4 regions of the Bradyrhizobium sp. Leo114 genome follow, and region 3 is predicted to be linked to each of the others. Evidence: riboswitches for the same ligand, from Rfam matches in the RefSeq annotation. Region 3 holds a riboswitch; each other region holds the start of a gene.
What was found. Region 3 has a riboswitch for cobalamin ahead of metE (5-methyltetrahydropteroyltriglutamate--homocysteine S-methyltransferase). Riboswitches for the same ligand answer to the same signal wherever they lie in the genome.
Positions count from the first base shown of each region.

Region 1: another riboswitch for cobalamin. It lies ahead of ACZIRK_RS24450 (TonB-dependent receptor); the one in region 3 lies ahead of metE (5-methyltetrahydropteroyltriglutamate--homocysteine S-methyltransferase).
Region 2: another riboswitch for cobalamin. It lies ahead of ACZIRK_RS42780 (DUF1636 family protein); the one in region 3 lies ahead of metE (5-methyltetrahydropteroyltriglutamate--homocysteine S-methyltransferase).
Region 4: another riboswitch for cobalamin. It lies ahead of ACZIRK_RS23295 (DUF1636 domain-containing protein); the one in region 3 lies ahead of metE (5-methyltetrahydropteroyltriglutamate--homocysteine S-methyltransferase).

Region 1 covers NZ_JBUYEN020000020.1:155,951-160,406, forward strand. The annotation lists gene ACZIRK_RS24445 (hypothetical protein) at 1-58, opposite strand, end outside; gene ACZIRK_RS24450 (TonB-dependent receptor) at 143-2,407, opposite strand; cobalamin riboswitch at 2,520-2,717, opposite strand; gene ACZIRK_RS24455 (FecCD family ABC transporter permease) at 2,900-3,874, shown strand; gene ACZIRK_RS24460 (ABC transporter ATP-binding protein) at 3,871-4,456, shown strand, end outside.
Region 2 covers NZ_JBUYEN020000087.1:12,273-16,728, forward strand. The annotation lists gene ACZIRK_RS42770 (precorrin-8X methylmutase) at 1-541, opposite strand, end outside; gene cobG (precorrin-3B synthase) at 541-1,704, opposite strand; gene ACZIRK_RS42780 (DUF1636 family protein) at 1,802-2,173, opposite strand; cobalamin riboswitch at 2,268-2,484, opposite strand; gene ACZIRK_RS42785 (hypothetical protein) at 2,602-2,802, opposite strand; partial or broken gene ACZIRK_RS42790 (CobD/CbiB family cobalamin biosynthesis protein) at 2,855-3,150, opposite strand; gene ACZIRK_RS42795 (hypothetical protein) at 3,172-3,354, opposite strand.
Region 3 covers NZ_JBUYEN020000005.1:248,202-252,657, reverse strand. The annotation lists gene ACZIRK_RS08755 (ribonucleoside-diphosphate reductase subunit alpha) at 1-705, opposite strand, end outside; cobalamin riboswitch at 820-1,038, opposite strand; cobalamin riboswitch at 1,171-1,371, shown strand; gene metE (5-methyltetrahydropteroyltriglutamate--homocysteine S-methyltransferase) at 1,479-3,809, shown strand; gene ACZIRK_RS08745 (hypothetical protein) at 3,860-4,168, shown strand; gene ftsH (ATP-dependent zinc metalloprotease FtsH) at 4,305-4,456, opposite strand, start outside.
Region 4 covers NZ_JBUYEN020000019.1:74,270-78,725, reverse strand. The annotation lists gene ACZIRK_RS23310 (hypothetical protein) at 1-101, opposite strand, end outside; gene cobS (adenosylcobinamide-GDP ribazoletransferase) at 130-912, opposite strand; gene cobT (nicotinate-nucleotide--dimethylbenzimidazole phosphoribosyltransferase) at 913-1,968, opposite strand; cobalamin riboswitch at 2,043-2,223, shown strand; gene ACZIRK_RS23295 (DUF1636 domain-containing protein) at 2,334-2,783, shown strand; gene cobU (bifunctional adenosylcobinamide kinase/adenosylcobinamide-phosphate guanylyltransferase) at 2,780-3,304, shown strand; gene cobW (cobalamin biosynthesis protein CobW) at 3,318-4,331, shown strand; gene cobN (cobaltochelatase subunit CobN) at 4,350-4,456, shown strand, end outside.

The sequences.
Region 1 (4,456 bases), on a different contig from region 3:
GCCTTGGCTTGCCGCCTTCCTGCTTCGGAGGTTGGCTTCTCTTCCCGATCCCGCCCATGTCGATCTCCCGCCATCACGACATAATGGCTGATTCGGGCGGAACAAGCCGGTCCGCGCGTGGCTCGCGGACCGGCCGATCGCTTCAGAACGTGGCGCCGGCCTTCACCAGGAAAGTCCGACCCGGCAGCGGATAGGCGCTGAAGCGGCCGGGCGTGAAGTTCGAGGCAATGGCGTAGTCGTAATAGAGCGCATTCAGGACGTTGTTGACGCTGACCGACCAGAAGAAATGCTCATAGGCGCCGCTGAGCTTGAGGTCGATCGTCGCATCGCCCGGAATGCGCGTTTGCGTATTGGCCTGATCATTGTCCATGACGCGCGAGCTCCAGGCGCGCAGCGTGGCATCGAACACGAGATAGTTGTCCCAGACATTCCAGGTCACGCCGAGATTGCCGGTGTAGCGCGACACCAGCGGCACGTCGTTGCCGGCGAACTGTCCCTCGCGGAACACCGCGCGCGTGTAAGCCATGCCGCCGCGCAGCGACACGGTATCGCTGACGCGCAGCGAGGCCTGCGTCTCGGAGCCATAACGCCGGGTCGGATCGAGGTTGATGTTGTAGAACAGCACCGGATTGAAATGGATCTCGTTCTCGAGGTCCATGTTGTAGATGCTGGTTTGCACCTGGAAGCGGCCCGTCTTGACGCGGAAGCCGGCTTCGACGTCGTGCGAGGTCTGCGTCTTCAACTGGAAATTCTGCGGCAACGGGTTGAAGTCCGCATCGAACGCGGGTCCGGTGGACGTGCGCTCGTCGACATCGGGCGTGCGAAACGCGTGCGCGGCGCGGGCGAACACCGAGAACATTTCGGTGAAGCGATGCTCGACGCCGACATGCAGCGCGTAATTGGTCTCGCTCTGGTCGAGCGGCGTCGCCTGCGCGTCGAAGGCGAACGGCGCGTTCGGATCGTAGCGGTCGCGCGCGCTGAGCCAGGTGTTCTGCACCCGCGCGCCATAGGAGAAATCGGTGGTGGGCAAGAGGCCAACCGTGTGCTGCCAATAGCCGGCGAGCGACTGCTGCGACAGGTCGTAGGTATGGATCGGTGGCACGCCCCGGAACGCGCCGCGCTGCTGGTGGAACGTTGCATCGTAATAGTCGATGCCGGTCAGGATCGACGAGGGAATCCCGAAGATCGAATTGCTGATGCTCAGCCGCGGCGTGATCGACCAGGTCTGCAACGCGGCGTCATTGTAGGTGGATGCCGCGCTGATGAATGGCGAGGTGCCGAAGAACGCGCCTTGCGTGTCCTTCTGGCGGTAGCCGCCATCGACGATCAGGTCGACACCGTTCAGGAGCGTCTTGGTGAAGCCCGTCGTCGCGCTCGCGCCCTGCTGGTTGCCATAGTCGAACGGCGTGGCGGCGCCCTTGCGATCGGTGACGAGCTGATTGACGCCGATCGAAGGATCGACCAGCCTGCCGCCGGGAAAGCCCAGCTTCTGGTCGTCGCCGGTCACCGTCAGGAAGGCTTTCAGGTCCGGCGTCGTGTAGTTGAGATTGCCGACGCCGTTGCGCTGGTCGAGCGCATTGTTCACGCGGTAGCCGTCGGACTTGATGCCGTTGCCGTAGAACGACGCCGACCATGGTCCCGAATTCATCGCGATCGAGATCGCGGCCATGCGCTGGTTGAAGGAGCCATAGCCGGCTTCGCCGCGGATCGAGACCGGCGGGCCGCCGACACCGGTCTTGGTGACGATGTTGATCACGCCGCCTATCGCATTGTCGCCGTAGAGCACGGCGCCGCTGTTGCCGCGGGTGATCTCGACGCGCTCGATCGAATCGAGTGGGATGGTCGACAGATCCACCTGCGCCATGTCGATGTCGTTGAGCCGTCGCCCGTTGAGCAGGAACAGCGTGTTGGCGGTGGCGAACGCGCCGAAGCCGCGCAGGTCGACCGAGGTCTTGGCGCCGTTCACGCCGCCATAGAGCGATTGAAGCTGCACGCCGGGGGCCTGCGCGATGATCTCGGCCAGAACCTGGGTCGGCGAATGCGCGATGTCGTCGGCGGTGATCACGGTCGAGGACGTCCCGACAATGCCGGCAAATTGCGGGCCGCCGCCACCGCCACCGGATGAAGCTCCGCCAGCGGCGGCGCCGCCAGCGCCCGCGCCGCCGGCCGGCTGCGCGTTGGTCGGCACCTGGCCCGGCGCGGGACGCCGGGGACCTGGAGTGCCGTCGGAAGCGGGCTTGGCACGGGTGCGGTTGTGGTCGCCGGGCGCCCTGACCTCGACCGGCGGCAATTGCTCGGAGGGCGCTTCCTGCGCCTGCGCGGCGGAAACATACAAAGCGGGCGCCAGCATGCTCGACGCGAGCAGCAGCGCGCGGCGTTGCTTGGTGGCTGTGGTAGCAGAGAACATCGGCGAGACCTCGGTATGACGTCAGTGGCACGTCACAGCGAACCAAGGCTCACCATCGCGTTTCGCGCTTCAGGTGAAGCAAATGCCTGTACTCCCCGACCGACATCGTCGCGTGTGACCACGTATGACGGCAGGTCTCCTGGCTCGCGGGTCGTTACCCTTCGTCGCCTTCCCAGGACCGAGACTCCCAGTGGCATATGACGAAGGATTCACCGCATACAGTTGCGGGGGCAGCCGCGGCTTTACGGGAAGTTTCCCGGTACCGCATTCCCTTTTGATCCCGATAGGAACCGTCGGGGCCATCTAGGATTTCGGCGGCACGTGAGTCAATCCCGGCGAAACTGCGGCTCCCTGGCTCCCATACGTTTTTTTGTTCCGGTGTCGCTTGTCTGCCACCGAATTCGCTGCAAGAAGCAGGGCGCGATGAGTGCACAGGATTTCACGATAGCGGCGGGTCTGGCCGCGCGGCGGCGGTTGGGGGCGACCGTTGCAATGATTGCGTTGGTTGCCTTGCTGATGCTGATCTCGCTCGGCACCGGCCCGGTGCGGCTGTCGCCGCTGACGGTGATCGAGGCGCTGTTCGGTGGCGGCAGCGATGTCACGCAGGTGATCGTGCGCGAGATTCGCCTGCCGCGCACCATCCTGGCGTTTGCGATCGGCGCCATCCTCGGTCTGTCAGGCGCGGCGCTGCAAGGCCTGTTGCGCAATCCCTTAGCCTCGCCCTCGCTGTTCGGCGCGCCGCAATCGGCGGCGTTCGGTGCGGTGCTGGTGATCGCGCTGGGGTTGGCTGACGTCCGCTCCTATGCGCTGCCGGTCGCCGCCATCATCGCCGCATTCGGCTCGGTCTTCGTGCTGCTCGCGATCGCAGGCCGCAATGCGGGCCTCTTGATCCTGATCCTCGCCGGGCTTGCGATCTCGAGCCTTGCGGGCGCTGCGACGGCGCTGGTGATGAACCTCGCGAGCAATCCGTTCCTGGCGCTCGAGATCGCGTTCTGGCTGCTCGGCTCGCTGGAGGACCGCAGCTTCCAGCATGTCGCGCTGGCGCTGCCGTTCATCGTCGCCGGCGCGGCCATCCTGCTGTCGCAAGCCAGCGCCTTCCGCGCGCTCACGCTCGGCGAAGAGACCGCGCAAAGCCTCGGCGTCGATGTCGGCCGCCTGCGCCTGTTCGTGATCGCAGGCGTTGCGCTCGGCGTCGGTGGCGCGGTGGCGGTCACCGGCACCATCGGCTTCATCGGCCTGGTCGCGCCGCATCTGATGCGGCCCGTCATCGGCCACGATCCGGCGCGGCTGTTGGTGCCGAGCGCGCTTGCCGGCTCGGCGCTGTTGCTCGCGGCCGACATCGCGGTGCGCATCATCCCGTCGACGTCGGACATCAAGGTGGGCGTGTTGACCTCGATCATCGGCGTGCCGTTCTTCCTCTATCTCATCATGCGCGAGCGTCGCGCGCTCGGCGGAGGCGTCGCATGACGGCGCTTGTTGTAGAACACCTCAACGTCGTGCTCGCCGGCCGCCGCGTGCTCAACGATGTGTCGCTGCAACTCGCCTCCGGTCATCTCGTCGCGCTGGTCGGTCCGAACGGCGCCGGCAAAACCACGCTGCTGCGCGCGCTCGCCGGCCTCATTCCCTCCGACGGCGTCATCAAGGTGGGAGGCGAGGCGCTTGCCGCGCTGCCGCTGCGCGAACGGGCCAAGCGCTTCGGCTATCTTCCGCAAGGGCACATGGTGCATTGGCCGCTGCCGGCGCGCGACATCGTCGCGCTCGGCCGCTATCCGCATGGCGCGACCGATCCGGCGCGGCTGTCCCCGCGCGACACTGAGGCGGTGGTGCGGGCGATGCAGGCGGCCGATGTCATGGAGTTCGCGGAGCGGCGTGTCACCGAGCTTTCCGGCGGCGAGCGCAGCCGCGTTGCGCTGGCGCGCGTGTTCGCGGTGGAGGCGCCGATCATCCTGGCGGACGAGCCGACCGCCTCGCTCGATCCGCGCCACCAGATCGACGTCATGAAGGGTTTGCGTGCCGCAGCCGATCAGGGCGTGCTGGTGATCGTGGTGA
Region 2 (4,456 bases), on a different contig from region 3:
GCGGATCGGCCATCAGCGCGGCCTTGGATTCAGCCGCGCCGACGAAGCCGACCGGACAGCCAATGATTGCAGCCGGCCTCGGGCAATCGCGATCCTCCAGCATGTTGAGGAGGTGAAACAGCGCGGTGGGCGCGTTGCCGATCGCGACAAGGGCGCCATCGAGGTGCGGTCGCCACAGTTCCAGTGCCGCGGCCGAACGGGTATCGCGCATGGATTGTGCCAGTACGTGAACGGCGGGGTCGCCGAGCGTGCAGACGATGGCATTGACCGCCGGCAACCGCGCGCGTGTAATCCCCTCGGACACCATACGCGTGTCGCAAAGTACGGGCGCGCCGGCCTGCAGCGCATCCCGCGCCGCCGCCACCATGCCGGGCGTGAAACGGATATGGGCCTCGAGCCCTACCATGCCGGCGGCATGGATCATGCGCACGACCACCTGTTCTTCATCGGGCGTGAAGCGCGTCAAGTCCGCCTCGGCGCGGATGGTGGCAAAGGACTGTCGATAGATCGCTGCACCGTCGGTTTCATAAATGTGCGGCATCAGCGTCCTCCCGCCAGCATGGAGGGATTTTCGATGATGACGCCGTGGCTCAAGCCACGCATAACTGGCGCGGCGCGCGGCGAGCCGTCGCGGATGAGATCGAATCCGGCGCTGGTCGCAACCAGCGTGATCGCGGTCGCCCCGGAATGCGCGCAGCCCTTGGCGCAGCCCGAAACGTGGAGGCGCGCGTCCGCGGCGATGTGCGGCGCAAGCGCGGCAGCCAGCGTGCGGGTATCGGCAAGAGCCTCGCGGCAGCGCGGCGCGCCGCTGCAAGCGATGACGCGAAGCGCTGGGTCATCGGCCTCGGTGATGAGGTCCGCACCGCGCGGCATCGTGCGTGCTCCCTCAGCAAGAATCATCCGCCACGGTGTCATACGCAACCCTTGCGCATCTGCGGCAATAAGCCGAAGCGCCGAATGGGGCAGTTGCCCGAATGCGACGCCGACCATCGCACCCAGCGGACAAAGACCGGGACGAGGCACAGCGATCGTCGGTGCGGGCTCGGTCCTACCGAGCAGTGCATCCGGCAATCTCGCGCCGGCCATGATGTGGGCGGCCATGCGCCCTCGCCTGCCGCTGGTGCCGCCTGAGGTAATGAACCATTCGGCAAGCGCGACTGCAACGCTCACAGCGTCGCCGCGCGTAACGGAGCGACCAAACTCAGCGCCATCGGCGCGCACCAAAAGGCCGCCCGCGCGGCCACGCTCGATCCGAATGTCCGCGGATGCGCCAGCAAGCACCCGTTCCTTGCCGTCATCGACAGCGAAGCCAAATTTGGTCGGAAGAGCTAGCCCACTGCCGGCAAGGGCCTGCTCCAGTTCGGCTGCGAGCGAACGCGTGTCATCGCCTATGCCCCAGAACGGTGTCACCAGGATGTTGCGATGCGACTCGGCCTCCGGATCATGGTCAAGCAGCTTCAATTGGGCGAGACCGTCGAGCAGAGACAAGTGTCCCTGATCACTCACGCCTCTGATCTGGAAGTTGGCCCGGCTGGTCAAGTCGATCAAGCCGTTGCCGTAACACTCTGCCAGATCAGCCAGCCCTGCCGCCTGTGCCGCATCGAGCCTTCCGCCATAGGGGCGCACGCGGACCACGAGCCCGTCGCCTGACTGCATCGGCCGCAACGCGCCAGGGCACCAGCCCTTGATAGCGACCGTACTCATGACGCCTCGCGCGGCGCAGCCGCGATCGAATTTCGGCGCGTCTTCCAGAGTGATGCCAAGCCAGTGACGACCGTGACAGGGACTTTTGCGAGCGTGTTCATTCCGCGGCTTCTGGCAGGGCGGCGATAGGTGGAATGCGAGCGAGCGATTGTTTGCGGAAGATCTCCGGCCGGCTGCGCCATGGCACGATGCCATCGGGTGCCGCCGCGTAAGCTGACGCGCCGGCAATCACGTCGTGCGCGTTGCCATCGGACAAGCGACCGTAGACATAGGACCACCGTCCCGGCGCGCTGAGCGCGACCGAGCAGCCCTGGTTACAGGCGGACAGGCATTCGACGGGAACGACGACGCCGTCAGGCACGCCCGCGTCGAGAATAGCGGCATGCAGGCGCGCACCGGGCGTAATCTCGCCTTCCCCGAGCGTCTGGCCCGGGCGGCATGTGATGCAAACGTGAAGAGTGACGATCATCGCCCCTTCCTGAATTGACGGCGGGAAGCGATGAGGTGCACGAACCGTCCTTGAGGAGGCTTCGCTTTCCCCGTCGCGGAACACCCCGTCCGCCGGTCTCAACGTTGCGCTGGCAGGTCTCCCGGCTTGCGGAGCAGGGTCTTTCCCTTCGATCCCCGCCTTCCCGATCCCCAGGGGATCAGTGGCTTCGGGCATCTCTCCGGTCACGGTCGCGGGGGCGGCTGCTTTTCAGGCCAAGCCGTTTGGCTCGAGCCCTATCGCATTCCCTCTTCGCCTGTCGCAGAACAGGCACCAACGCGGGCCGACCATTTGCTCTGGGCCGCAACTTGTCAAGCCAAAGGGACCACGCCGGATGATGTCCGAACCAGATGCCGCCGAGGACGGGGACATCGTCGCGCCCGAGGGCTCCACCGACGCCCGCCACGCCATCAAAATGGCGAAAAAGGAGATGGTCCGCGAAAGATCAGGGCGACCAAGGACGGCGAAGAGGGACTGATCGGGCGCAGGTGATAAGCCAGGGCTAGCTCGGTAAAGCTTTCGTCGATCACTAGACGGCCGACACGCGGCAGGATCGAAAGAAGTTCACTCTGATCATGATGCTTTCCGTCGGGATCGTTCGGGTTGACCACGATCGCGAGCTCAGCCCTCGCGAGCGCCTCGAGTTCCCGCCGCGATGGTCTCGTGATACGCTCGCGGACCGCTGAGCCGCTCGCCGAGCGCTCCAGCTATGGCGGCTTCGAGCCAGCCGGCATTAATCGAGCGGCGCCGGTTCGCATCGCGCATCATGCATGACCACCCTGCGAAGACCGGGGCGCGCAGCACGAAGAGAACAGCGGTCAGGCGAGCTGGAATGAAGTTTGCCACATCATCGATGCGCGCGCCGCAGCCCAACCAAGAGCTTCGTGTCGCGGCGTATGATGGCCGATCATAGAGTCCAGTGCGTTGATCGCCTTGTAGCCGGCAATGCCAGGTACCCCACCCCGACCAAGCCGGGATTTCTACTTCAGCAAATATGCGCCTGCGAATTGTTCGGCCATCACCGCACGTTCTTCTTCAGTTTGACCCAAATGCGACATCGACCCGTGATGGTCCTTCGCATCCAGCGTATGATGGTCATTTCGATTTAGCACCTCCTCCATCCCTGCCGGATCAGGCTGCGTTGTCTCGTCGAGGATCGGCATGGGCATTTCGGTGGCAGGGCCTGGCGCGGCGAACGCTAAACTAGTCACAACCGATAGCGGAATGCCGAGTTGCACTCGGGGGAAGCTCCCTTCGAGGGCGTGATCGCGGCCTCGTGGGAGGGCCGCTACAGGTCACCTCCGCGGCCGAAGTCTCTCCGCGAAATCATGAAGCAAAAGGAAAGCAATGAGCGCGATTGACCACTGGTGAGTCGTGCGACATACGGATCTTTCTTTACAGGCGTCTCTGGTTGCTCAAATATCTTCTGCGGTGGGTCAGATATCCCCCTCCACATCTGTCACAGATAGGGAGGCTCTTCTATGATCCTATTCAGGATAGTCTTCGCAGTAAGCGCTATCTTGCTAACCAGGGATGCATTTGCGGAGCCAGGGAATCTGGATCGGGACAGCCCCATTTCGCTTTGGGTCGCCAGCAGACTGCACCGATCTGGGAATGACATACGTGAGGAGTGATTCAAAAGGGGACGGTGACAAATGCTGGACTGGAACGAAAGTGTATTGTTCAGGTTATCCCGCCCCTGAAGTTGCATTCATCGGTTATGATGCTTGTGACGGTTTTCAATGTCATCGAACGATGTGCGGTAGCAATCCCAGTCCGGGTCGGAGGGTAATCGCAAGTGAGTCTTGGTACTTCTGTCCTGCCTGCGGCAGTGCAAATATTAGAAGGATCTTGAGATTGAACAAAGTTCCTAACGCACAGATTGCGGGTGCTTGTCCGTGGCGATATTTCTAGGTTCGTGATCATTGGGCAGTGCGTAGGCGCAGTCAGCGCACATGATCGCCCGCTTGTCGCCGATGCAGGTCCGATCCTTGCCGCCGTTGTGCTTGCAATCGCGGCATTTGAATAGGTAGTCACCTGGCGCGCGGAAGATTGACGGAGCGGATCGCTCGAATTTTCGCCGACGTTCAGCGCCCGCATCGACCGGGTGATCGATTAGGCTGGCTACTTCCGGTATTGGCCCTTCGGCGACCTCGTCATAGGGAGCTATGCGGGAAACTGGGTGATGACGGACTGAGATAGGCGGCGTATCGAGGCGGGTGTCGAAGCCTGCCAGAACCTCTCAAGGAGAGCGATACGCCATGA
Region 3 (4,456 bases):
CACTTCAGTGCGGAGCTTGTCGAGCAAGAGGCGCGCGCTGACATAGGCGTAGTTCGGCTCCTGCTCGACCAGCGTACGCGCTGCCATCACGCTGGCGAGCGCGAGTTCCTCCTGGCTGATGCCGTCATAGAGATTGCGCTGGATTTCCGCGACGACAGGCGCAGCGTCGACACCGTCGAGCCCGGCGCAGGCCTCGCCGACGATCATCGCCAGCCGCGCATGGTCGAGCGGCACCTTGCTGCCGTCCGCGAGCGTGACGTGGACGATTGGCCCGCTCGATGCCGTTGCGGATTTAGTTGCCTGCTGTTCGGCGCGCTGCCGCGCCCGCTCCTCGCGATAGAGCACATAGGCGCGCGCCACCTTGTGATGGCCGCTGCGCATCAATGCCAGTTCAACCTGGTCCTGGATGTCCTCGATATGAAAGGTGCGGCCTTCGCTCATCCGGCGCGACAGCGCGCCGACGACTTCGGCGGTCAATTCCTCGACCGCTTCGTGCACGCGGCGCGACGCAGCCGCCGTATTCCCCTCGACCGCAAGGAAGGCCTTGGTCATCGCCACCGAGATCTTCCCGGCATCGAATTGCGACACCGTGCCATTGCGGCGGATCACCTGCATCGGCAGCCGTGCTTCCGGCGCCGCGATTGATTCGGGGCGCAGGTGGATGAGAGGTGACGCGGTGGTTTCGCGATCGAGAGAGAGTGACATCTTGCAGACCCCGTGATGTTGCTGGGGCCGGATGCCAGAGGCGACGCTGCGTGATGATGCCGGCGGCGTACCGGCATGAGCCTGCAAGCGGCCGCCGGGACACCCCGCCCGTGGACGTTATTTGCTGTCACGGCAGGTCTCCTGGCTCGCAGGTCGGCGTCACTCCCCGTCTTCCCAATGCGATGCCGCATCAGTGACGTCTAAAATCGGGAGCAACTCACTGCTTACAGTTGCGGGGGCAGCGCTGGATTCTCGCGAGAAACGCGCGATCACCAGCTTCCCTCTTAGCCACCATTCCTTGCGTCATGATGGACCGTGACAGCTACATCTGGTGCGATTTGGAGAATGCTGTCAATGGCACGTATGGGCGAAGCGCAAAAATTCCGGTCCATGCCGTTGGCGCTGTGAACAACCGGCTCCACGCGCACGTGATGTCAGCCGAGTTGACGTTCGCGCGATCTTGCCGGTAAGTGAACGCGTCGTGGTTCTTCGGAGAGATCTTTTCCGGAGCTAAGAGGGAAGCCGGTGTAAAGCCGGAGCTGCCCCCGCAACTGTAAGCGGCGAGCCGCGGTCCACAATTGCCACTGAAGCCTGCAAAGCTTCGGGAAGGCCGGACCACAGCAACGACCCGCGAGCCAGGAGACCTGCCTCGACAACATACACGTCCTCGGGCGGGGTGTCCCGGTGGTGCGGTTGCGATTCCGTGCGCACCTCGCGCAGGGAATCCAGACGTGTCACTACGGCCTTTGCCCCCAACTCATGGGGTTAAGCCAATGTCTTCCACTTCACTTGTTGTTGCGTCCCTCGGCACGCCGCGGATCGGTCCGCGGCGTGAACTGAAATTCGCGCTGGAACGCTTCTGGTCCGGCGCATCAGACGAAAAGACGCTGATCGAAACCGGCGTCGGGCTGCGCGCGGCCAATTGGGCGCGGCAAAAGAAACTCGGTATCACCGTGATCCCGTCGAACGATTTCTCGTTCTACGATCAGGTGCTCGACACCTGCGCAATGGTCGGCGCTATCCCAGAAAGCTATGGCTGGACCGGCGGCGCGGTGCCGCTTGCGACCTACTTCGCGATGGCGCGTGGCGCCAAGGCCGACGCGCATGACGAGGCCTGCGGACATGCCCATCACGCACATGGCGTGGCGGCGCTCGAAATGACGAAATGGTTCGACACCAACTATCACTACATGGTGCCGGAGCTTCGCAAGAACCAGTATTTTGCACTCTCATCACGCAAGCCGATCGAAGAGTATGAGGAGGCGAAGGCGCTGGGTTATCAGACCCGCCCCGTGCTGGTCGGCCCAGTCACGTTCCTGAAACTGGCCAAGTCCAAGGAACCGCATTTCGCCACGCTGTCGCTGCTCGACAGGCTCCTGCCGGTCTATATCGAACTATTGCGCGAACTCGCTGCCCGCGGTGCGGAATGGGTACAGATCGACGAGCCCTGTCTCGTGCTTGATCTGGACGCCGCCGCTCAGCAAGCCCTACGGCGCGCCTATTCCGAAATCGCCAAAGCGGTGCCGGACATCAGGATCATGCTGGCGACCTATTTCGGCGGGCTCGGCGGCAATCGTGCGGTCGCGTTTGATCTTCCGGTCGCCGGCCTGCATCTCGATCTCGTGCGCGCGCCCCAGCAGCTCGGCGATCTCATCGACGTTCCGAAAGAACGGGTGCTGTCGCTCGGCGTGATCGACGGCCGCAACGTCTGGCGCGCAGATCTGAGCCGGATCCTCGATCAGCTTGGGCCCGTCGTCGCAAAGCTCGGCAAGGAGCGCATTCAGATCGCGCCATCCTGCTCGCTGCTTCATGTACCCATCGATCTCGCCCTGGAAACCAAGCTCGATCCCGAGGTGAAGACCTGGCTTTCATTCTCGGTGCAGAAGCTCGAAGAGCTTGCCGCGCTGGGCGCGGCGCTTGGAAGTGGCCGGGCCCCTGCGTCCGAAGCGATCCGAGCGTCCGATGCCGCCGCGGCCGCGCGCAAGACCTCACCGCGGATTCACGATGCCAAGGTTGCCCAGCGTCTCGCCGCCATCGATGGCGGCATGCGCCATCGTGCCAGCCGGTTCGCCGAGCGTGCCGAGGTGCAGCGCGAGCGGTTCAATCTGCCACGCTTCCCGACCACGACCATCGGCTCCTTCCCGCAGACAACCGATGTCAGAAACGCACGCGCCGCACATGCCAATGGTGCACTCAGCGATACCGCATACAAGACCTATCTGCAGCATCAGACTGCGCGCGCCATCCGTTGGCAGGAGAATATCGGGCTCGACGTCCTGGTCCATGGCGAGTTCGAGCGCAACGACATGGTGCAGTATTTTGGCGAGCAGCTTTCCGGCTTCGCCTTCACCGAGCTCGGCTGGGTGCAGTCCTATGGCTCGCGCTGCGTCCGGCCGCCGATCCTCTACGGCGACGTCTCACGACCACAGGCGATGACGGTCGAATGGTGGCAATTCGCGCAGTCACTGACGGCAAAGCCGGTGAAGGCGATGTTGACCGGCCCCGTGACCATCCTGAACTGGTCGTTCGTCCGCGACGACCTGCCGCGCAGCGACGTGTGCCGACAGATCGCGCTCGCGATCCGCGACGAGGTGCGCGATCTGCAGGCGGCCGGTGCAGGCATGATCCAGATCGACGAAGCGGCACTGCGGGAAGGCCTGCCGCTGCGCGGGTCGGAATGGAAGACCTATCTCGATTGGGCGGTCGATAGTTTCCGCATCTGTTCCTCCGGCGTGCAGGACGAGACCCAGATCCACACCCACATGTGCTACTCCGAGTTCAACGACATCATCGACGCCATCGCGGAGATGGACGCCGATGTCATTTCGATCGAGACCTCGCGCTCGAAAATGGAATTGCTCGACGCCTTCCGGAACTACCGCTACCCGAACGAAATCGGTCCCGGCGTCTACGATATCCATTCACCGCGCGTGCCTGACATTGGCGAGATCACCGACCTCCTCAAGCTCGCAAGAGAGCGGCTCTCCGACACGCAGCTCTGGATCAATCCCGACTGCGGCTTGAAGACCCGCAAGTGGGAAGAGGTGCGCCCGGCGCTCGCCAACATGGTCGCCGCCGCCCGCGAATTGCGGTCGCTTGGCTAGACAGCGCCGCCCCGTCTCTTATCCTGCGGCGGCTCGAAGAGGAGAACGCCATGCGCTTCTGGATTCAATGCACAAGGTTCGAGACGGAGCAGCCCATTCACATCAATATCGCGCTCGTCGGCAGCATGTGGCGCGACGGCGAGCGCACCGTACTCGCCTTCGTCGGTGGCGATGGCGAGAGGATTGAGGTCGTCGAGACACCGGAGCAGATGTTGGACCGGCATCTCGGCACGCAGGACCGCATGACGATATGCAGGCGGTTGCAACATCATTGCGAAGAAGGACCCATAACCACAGGCGTTTACAGTGTGCTCCGCTACGACGGCTTGCTCGCGCCACGACAGCCGCCTGTGGAATGAGTCCCGGGCCCCGGCTACGCCCAAGGGGCTTCGCCGCGGCACGCAAGCCCGGGACGACGATGGAATGTGGAGCAATCGCCAAGGCAAAAGCCCGGCACTAGGCCGGGCTTCTGTACGTCTTGCTCTCTGATCGCGCTTACGCCTGCGGCTGCGGCTCCAGGCCGGGGTCCGGATCCGGGCGCGGACGCGACTTGCCGGCAGGCGGCACGGCGGAGGCACGTGGCGTGGTCGGCTCGAGCACGGACTCGCGGTTCGGCTTCTTACCCTTCAAGAGATCAACGATCTCGT
Region 4 (4,456 bases), on a different contig from region 3:
AATGCGCGCCGGTGCATGACGCATATGCCCATGTGTCCGGAGGGACGGAATGCCAATGAATCGATGTCGCTGCGCCAGATCGGTTCGCCTTCGTCAGACATCGACGATTCACTCGAACATAGGCGCAGATCACATGGCCGACCGGATGACGGCAGCAACGCCGAGCAGGAAGCCAACCTCGAACACCTGCTCGATGGCCCCGAGTACGTCGCCGGTATAGCCGCCGATCGATCGTCGCGACCACAGCGTGACCGCAACTGCCAGTGCGATGCCGCAAGCGATGCCGCCAATAAGCGCGATCGGGGCATGCGTGCCGGAGGTCGCGGCGAGCGGTGCCAGCGCGAGCAGCGCGACGATCGTCGCGAAACCGATTTCGCCTGCCCGGAGCGGAGAGGGCGCATAGGCCACCTTCATCGCGGAGGTGTTACCCGCATATTTCATCCAGCCGATGATCGGCAAGCCCACGGCGCGACCGCCGGCTCCACTTGCAATCAGCGCCGCCGCACCAATCCATGCCGGCATCTCAGCAAGCGCAGCGACCCGCAATGCGACCGCGAAGATCAGCGCGAGCGTGCCATAGGTTCCGATCCGGCTATCCTTCATGATGGTGAGACGCTGTTCGACCGTCCAGCCGCCGCCCAAGCCATCAGCGGTGTCAGCCAGGCCATCCTCGTGGAACCCACTGGTGAGAAGGACGCTTGCCAACACTGCCATGAGCGCCGCGATCACTGGTCCTAATACGAGCGAGCTCAGCAGAAAAGCCGCCGCCGAAACGAAACCGACGATCGCACCGACCAGCGGGAAAAACTGCGCCGAGCGGACCAGCCACTCGGAATCAGGCGCATCGTTCGAAGCGCCGACAGGAATGATGGTGAGGAATCGGACCGCGTCGCGAAGACGATCCAGGCTCATCTAGATCCTTCCTTCCAGCACATCGCTGAGGTCGGCGACGTCGGTCAGCAGGCGGGACGCGGCCCGCACCAGCGGGACCGCCAGTAGTGCGCCGGTGCCCTCGCCAAGTCTCATGTCGAGAGCGAGCAACGGCTGTGCCCGAAGTGCCGCCAATACGATGTCGTGACCTTTCTCGGCCGACCGGTGCGCGAAAACGCAATAGTCGCGCGTCGCCGGCGCCAGCCTGACGGCGACGAGGGCGGCGGCAGACGAAATGAAGCCGTCGATGACGACCGGACGGCGATGTGCCGCTGCACCAAGCGCGGCGCCCGCCATCATCGCGATCTCGAGGCCGCCGAATTCCCGGAGTACCTCGAACGGCGCGGTCGCATCGCTGCGATTGGCTGCCTTGTGGATGGCGGCGCGCTTGCGGGCCATGCCTGGCTCGTCCTGGCCTGCGCCGACGCCGATGCAGTCATCGAGGGGAGCGGGCGCCAGCCGATGCACCAGGAGCGCGGAAGATGCGGTGTTGCCTATTCCCATCTCGCCGAGCGCAATGATGTCGGCGCCATCATCGATTTCGCTGGAAGCTATGGCAAAGCCGGCCGCGAGCGCCTTGTGCGCGTCCTGGGCCGACATCGCTGCCTCACGCGCAGAATTCGCGGTGCCGGTCCGAATCTTGATGCTGAGGAGATCGGGATGGGAAGGCAGCTCGCTGGCGACGCCGGCATCCACGACGCGGATCCCGACATCTGACGCGGCCGCAAAGGCGTTGGCGCTCGCTCGGCCTGCGAGATAAGTCCTCACCATCGCGGCCGTGACGGCGGACGGATATTGCGAAACGCCTTCTTCCGTCAATCCGTGATCACCGGCGAAAACGAGCAGAACGGCCTTTTGCAGCGCTGCGGCGGATGGATGCGCGATCATGCCGAGTTGCACCGCCAGGTCTTCGATTCGTCCCAGTGAGCCCGGCGGCTTGGCTTTGCCGTCGATTCGCGCGCGCATCGTTGCGGCAAGCGTCCGATCGAGCGGAGCGATTGCGGGAATTTGCCAATCGGATGGGATTTGGAAGGTCATGGGCTCCTCGTGCGCGCCTTAAGTGACCGAAGCAAACGGGCGGGTCAACTGCGGTTGACCGCCGTCGCGGGGACAGCTAGCGTGGCGGCGATGGTCCTTCCTTCGGGAAGGTGAAAAAGGGAAGTCGGTGCAATGCCGGCGCTGCCCCCGCAACTGTAAGCGGCGAGCCAAAGCCGAGGCCACTGGGATGACCGGGAAGGCGGCGAAAGGCGACGACCCGCGAGCCAGGAGACCTGCCATCGCGCATTGTGCTTTGGAGGTTCGTCGGGCGGGGTGCACCGGACGGAATGAGTTCGATGGTCTTCCCCCGTCGAACGCGATCCAACAAAGCTCGCGGCCGTCGTGGCCCTGACTTGAGCATCGTGATGGATCGCAACGACGTCGATCAGCAAGATACTGATTCTCGCCCGGGCGAATATTTGCCGCCGACTGCGCCCGGCGGTCCCGTCGTCGTGAGCGTATGCGTCACCTGCAAGACGTCCGAGGGCGTGTTGGCCGGGCCCGCCATGTTCGACGCGATCCGGGTCGCTACAGGCAAACGCGACGCGGCCGTTCAGGTCCGGCGCGTGCAGTGCTTGAGCGTGTGCAAGCGGCCGACCACGGTCGCGGTTTCGAGCTCGGATGGTTACACCTTCCTCTTCGGCGATCTCGAGCCCGAGGGCGCTGGTGCCGTCGCGTCTTTCGTCGATTCCTATCGCAAATCGACCTACGGCCTGGTGCCGTGGCGCGAGCGCGCCGAGATCCTGCGCAAGGGGATGGTGGCGCGGCTGCCGCCCGTTCGCTGGTCGCCCGAAGATGGCAGCGCTCCGAAATGACTGATCTCTCGACCACGCTGGTACTGGGCGGCGCACGCTCAGGCAAATCGGCTTTTGCCGAGCGAATGATTGCCGAAAGCGGCCTTGCTCGCGTGTATCTGGCAACAGCTACCGCAGGCGATGAGGAGATGCAGGACAGGATCGCGCATCATCGCAGCAGGCGCGGTTCGGATTGGACGACCGTGGAGGAGCCGTTGGCGCTCATCGATGTCCTGACGCAGGTATCGCGACCCGGCTGCGCGGTCCTGGTCGATTGCCTGACACTCTGGCTCTCCAACTTGATGCTCGCCGGGCGTGACCTTGATGTCGAGGCGAATCGGCTCGCGGAATTTCTGGGCGTCGCCGCAAACCCCGTTGTCCTGGTGTCGAACGAGGTTGGTCTCGGCATCGTGCCCGAAACCAGGCTCGGCCGCGATTTCCGCGATGCGCAGGGCCGTCTCAATCAGATGGTCGCCTCAAGCGTTCCCAACGTCATGTTCGTCGCGGCCGGCCTTCCGCTGTGGCTCAAACGTTCCTCTTAAGGAGTCCTGAAATATGTCCCGTGTTCCAGTCACCGTGCTCACTGGTTTTCTCGGTGCCGGCAAGACGACACTGTTGCGCTCGCTTCTGACGCAAGCCGACGGCCGCCGCATCGCCGTCATCGTCAACGAGTTCGGAGATGCCGGTTTCGACGGCGGTCTTGTCGAGGAATGCGCGGCCAAGGCCTGTGCGCCCGGCGACATCGTCGAGCTGACCAATGGCTGCATCTGCTGCACGGTCGCCGACGATTTCATTCCGACCATGGACAAGCTGCTCACGCGCGACGAGCCGCTGGACGCGATCGTGATCGAGACCTCAGGCCTCGCGCTGCCGCAGCCACTCTTGAAAGCGTTCGCGTGGCCTGCGATCCGCACGCGCGCAACCGTCGATGGCGTGGTGACGGTCGTCGACGCGTTGGCGCTATCAGAGGGACGCGTCGTGCTCGACGAACATGCGGTCGCGGCCCAGCGCGCCGCGGACGAGGAAATCGATCACGACGACCCGATCGAGGAAGTGTTCGAGGATCAGCTCGCCTGTGCCGACCTCGTGGTCCTTTCCAAGAGCGATCTGGTGTCGCCGGATGTGCTCAGCGGCATCGAAAACCGGCTTGCTGCACAATTGAGGCAAGGTGTCCGTGTCGTACGCTCCCATGGAGCGCTTGCGCCCGACGTCCTCATCGGGATGAAGGCCGATGCCGAGAACGACCTCGCTGCGCGGGCCGGGCATCACGGAGAGGAAGAGGAGCACGATCACGACGATTTCGACAGTATCGTCGTAAGGCCTGCGGCGGCCGAGAGCGTCGAGGCGATGCGCGCACGGGTCAGCGATGTCCTCAGCCTCGCGGGGGTGCTGCGCGTCAAGGGCCATGCGCGCATCTCCGAAAAGCCTGCGCCGATCGTGGTGCAGGCGGTCGGCAGCCGTGTTGAGCTGGCGTTCGCCCGGCCCGACGCCAGGCAGGCCGAGCATCTTGTCGTGATCGGCCTGAAGGGCTTCGACGCCGATGCCGCACGTCGGGCGCTTGCGGGGTAGCCTTTCGAAGGGCGATCAATGCATCTGAAACTCGACAGCGGTGGCAGCATCGACGACGGAGATGTCGCTCGCGACCTCGGCCAGGAAACCGCCGACATCGTGATATTGTCCGCCGCGGACAGTGA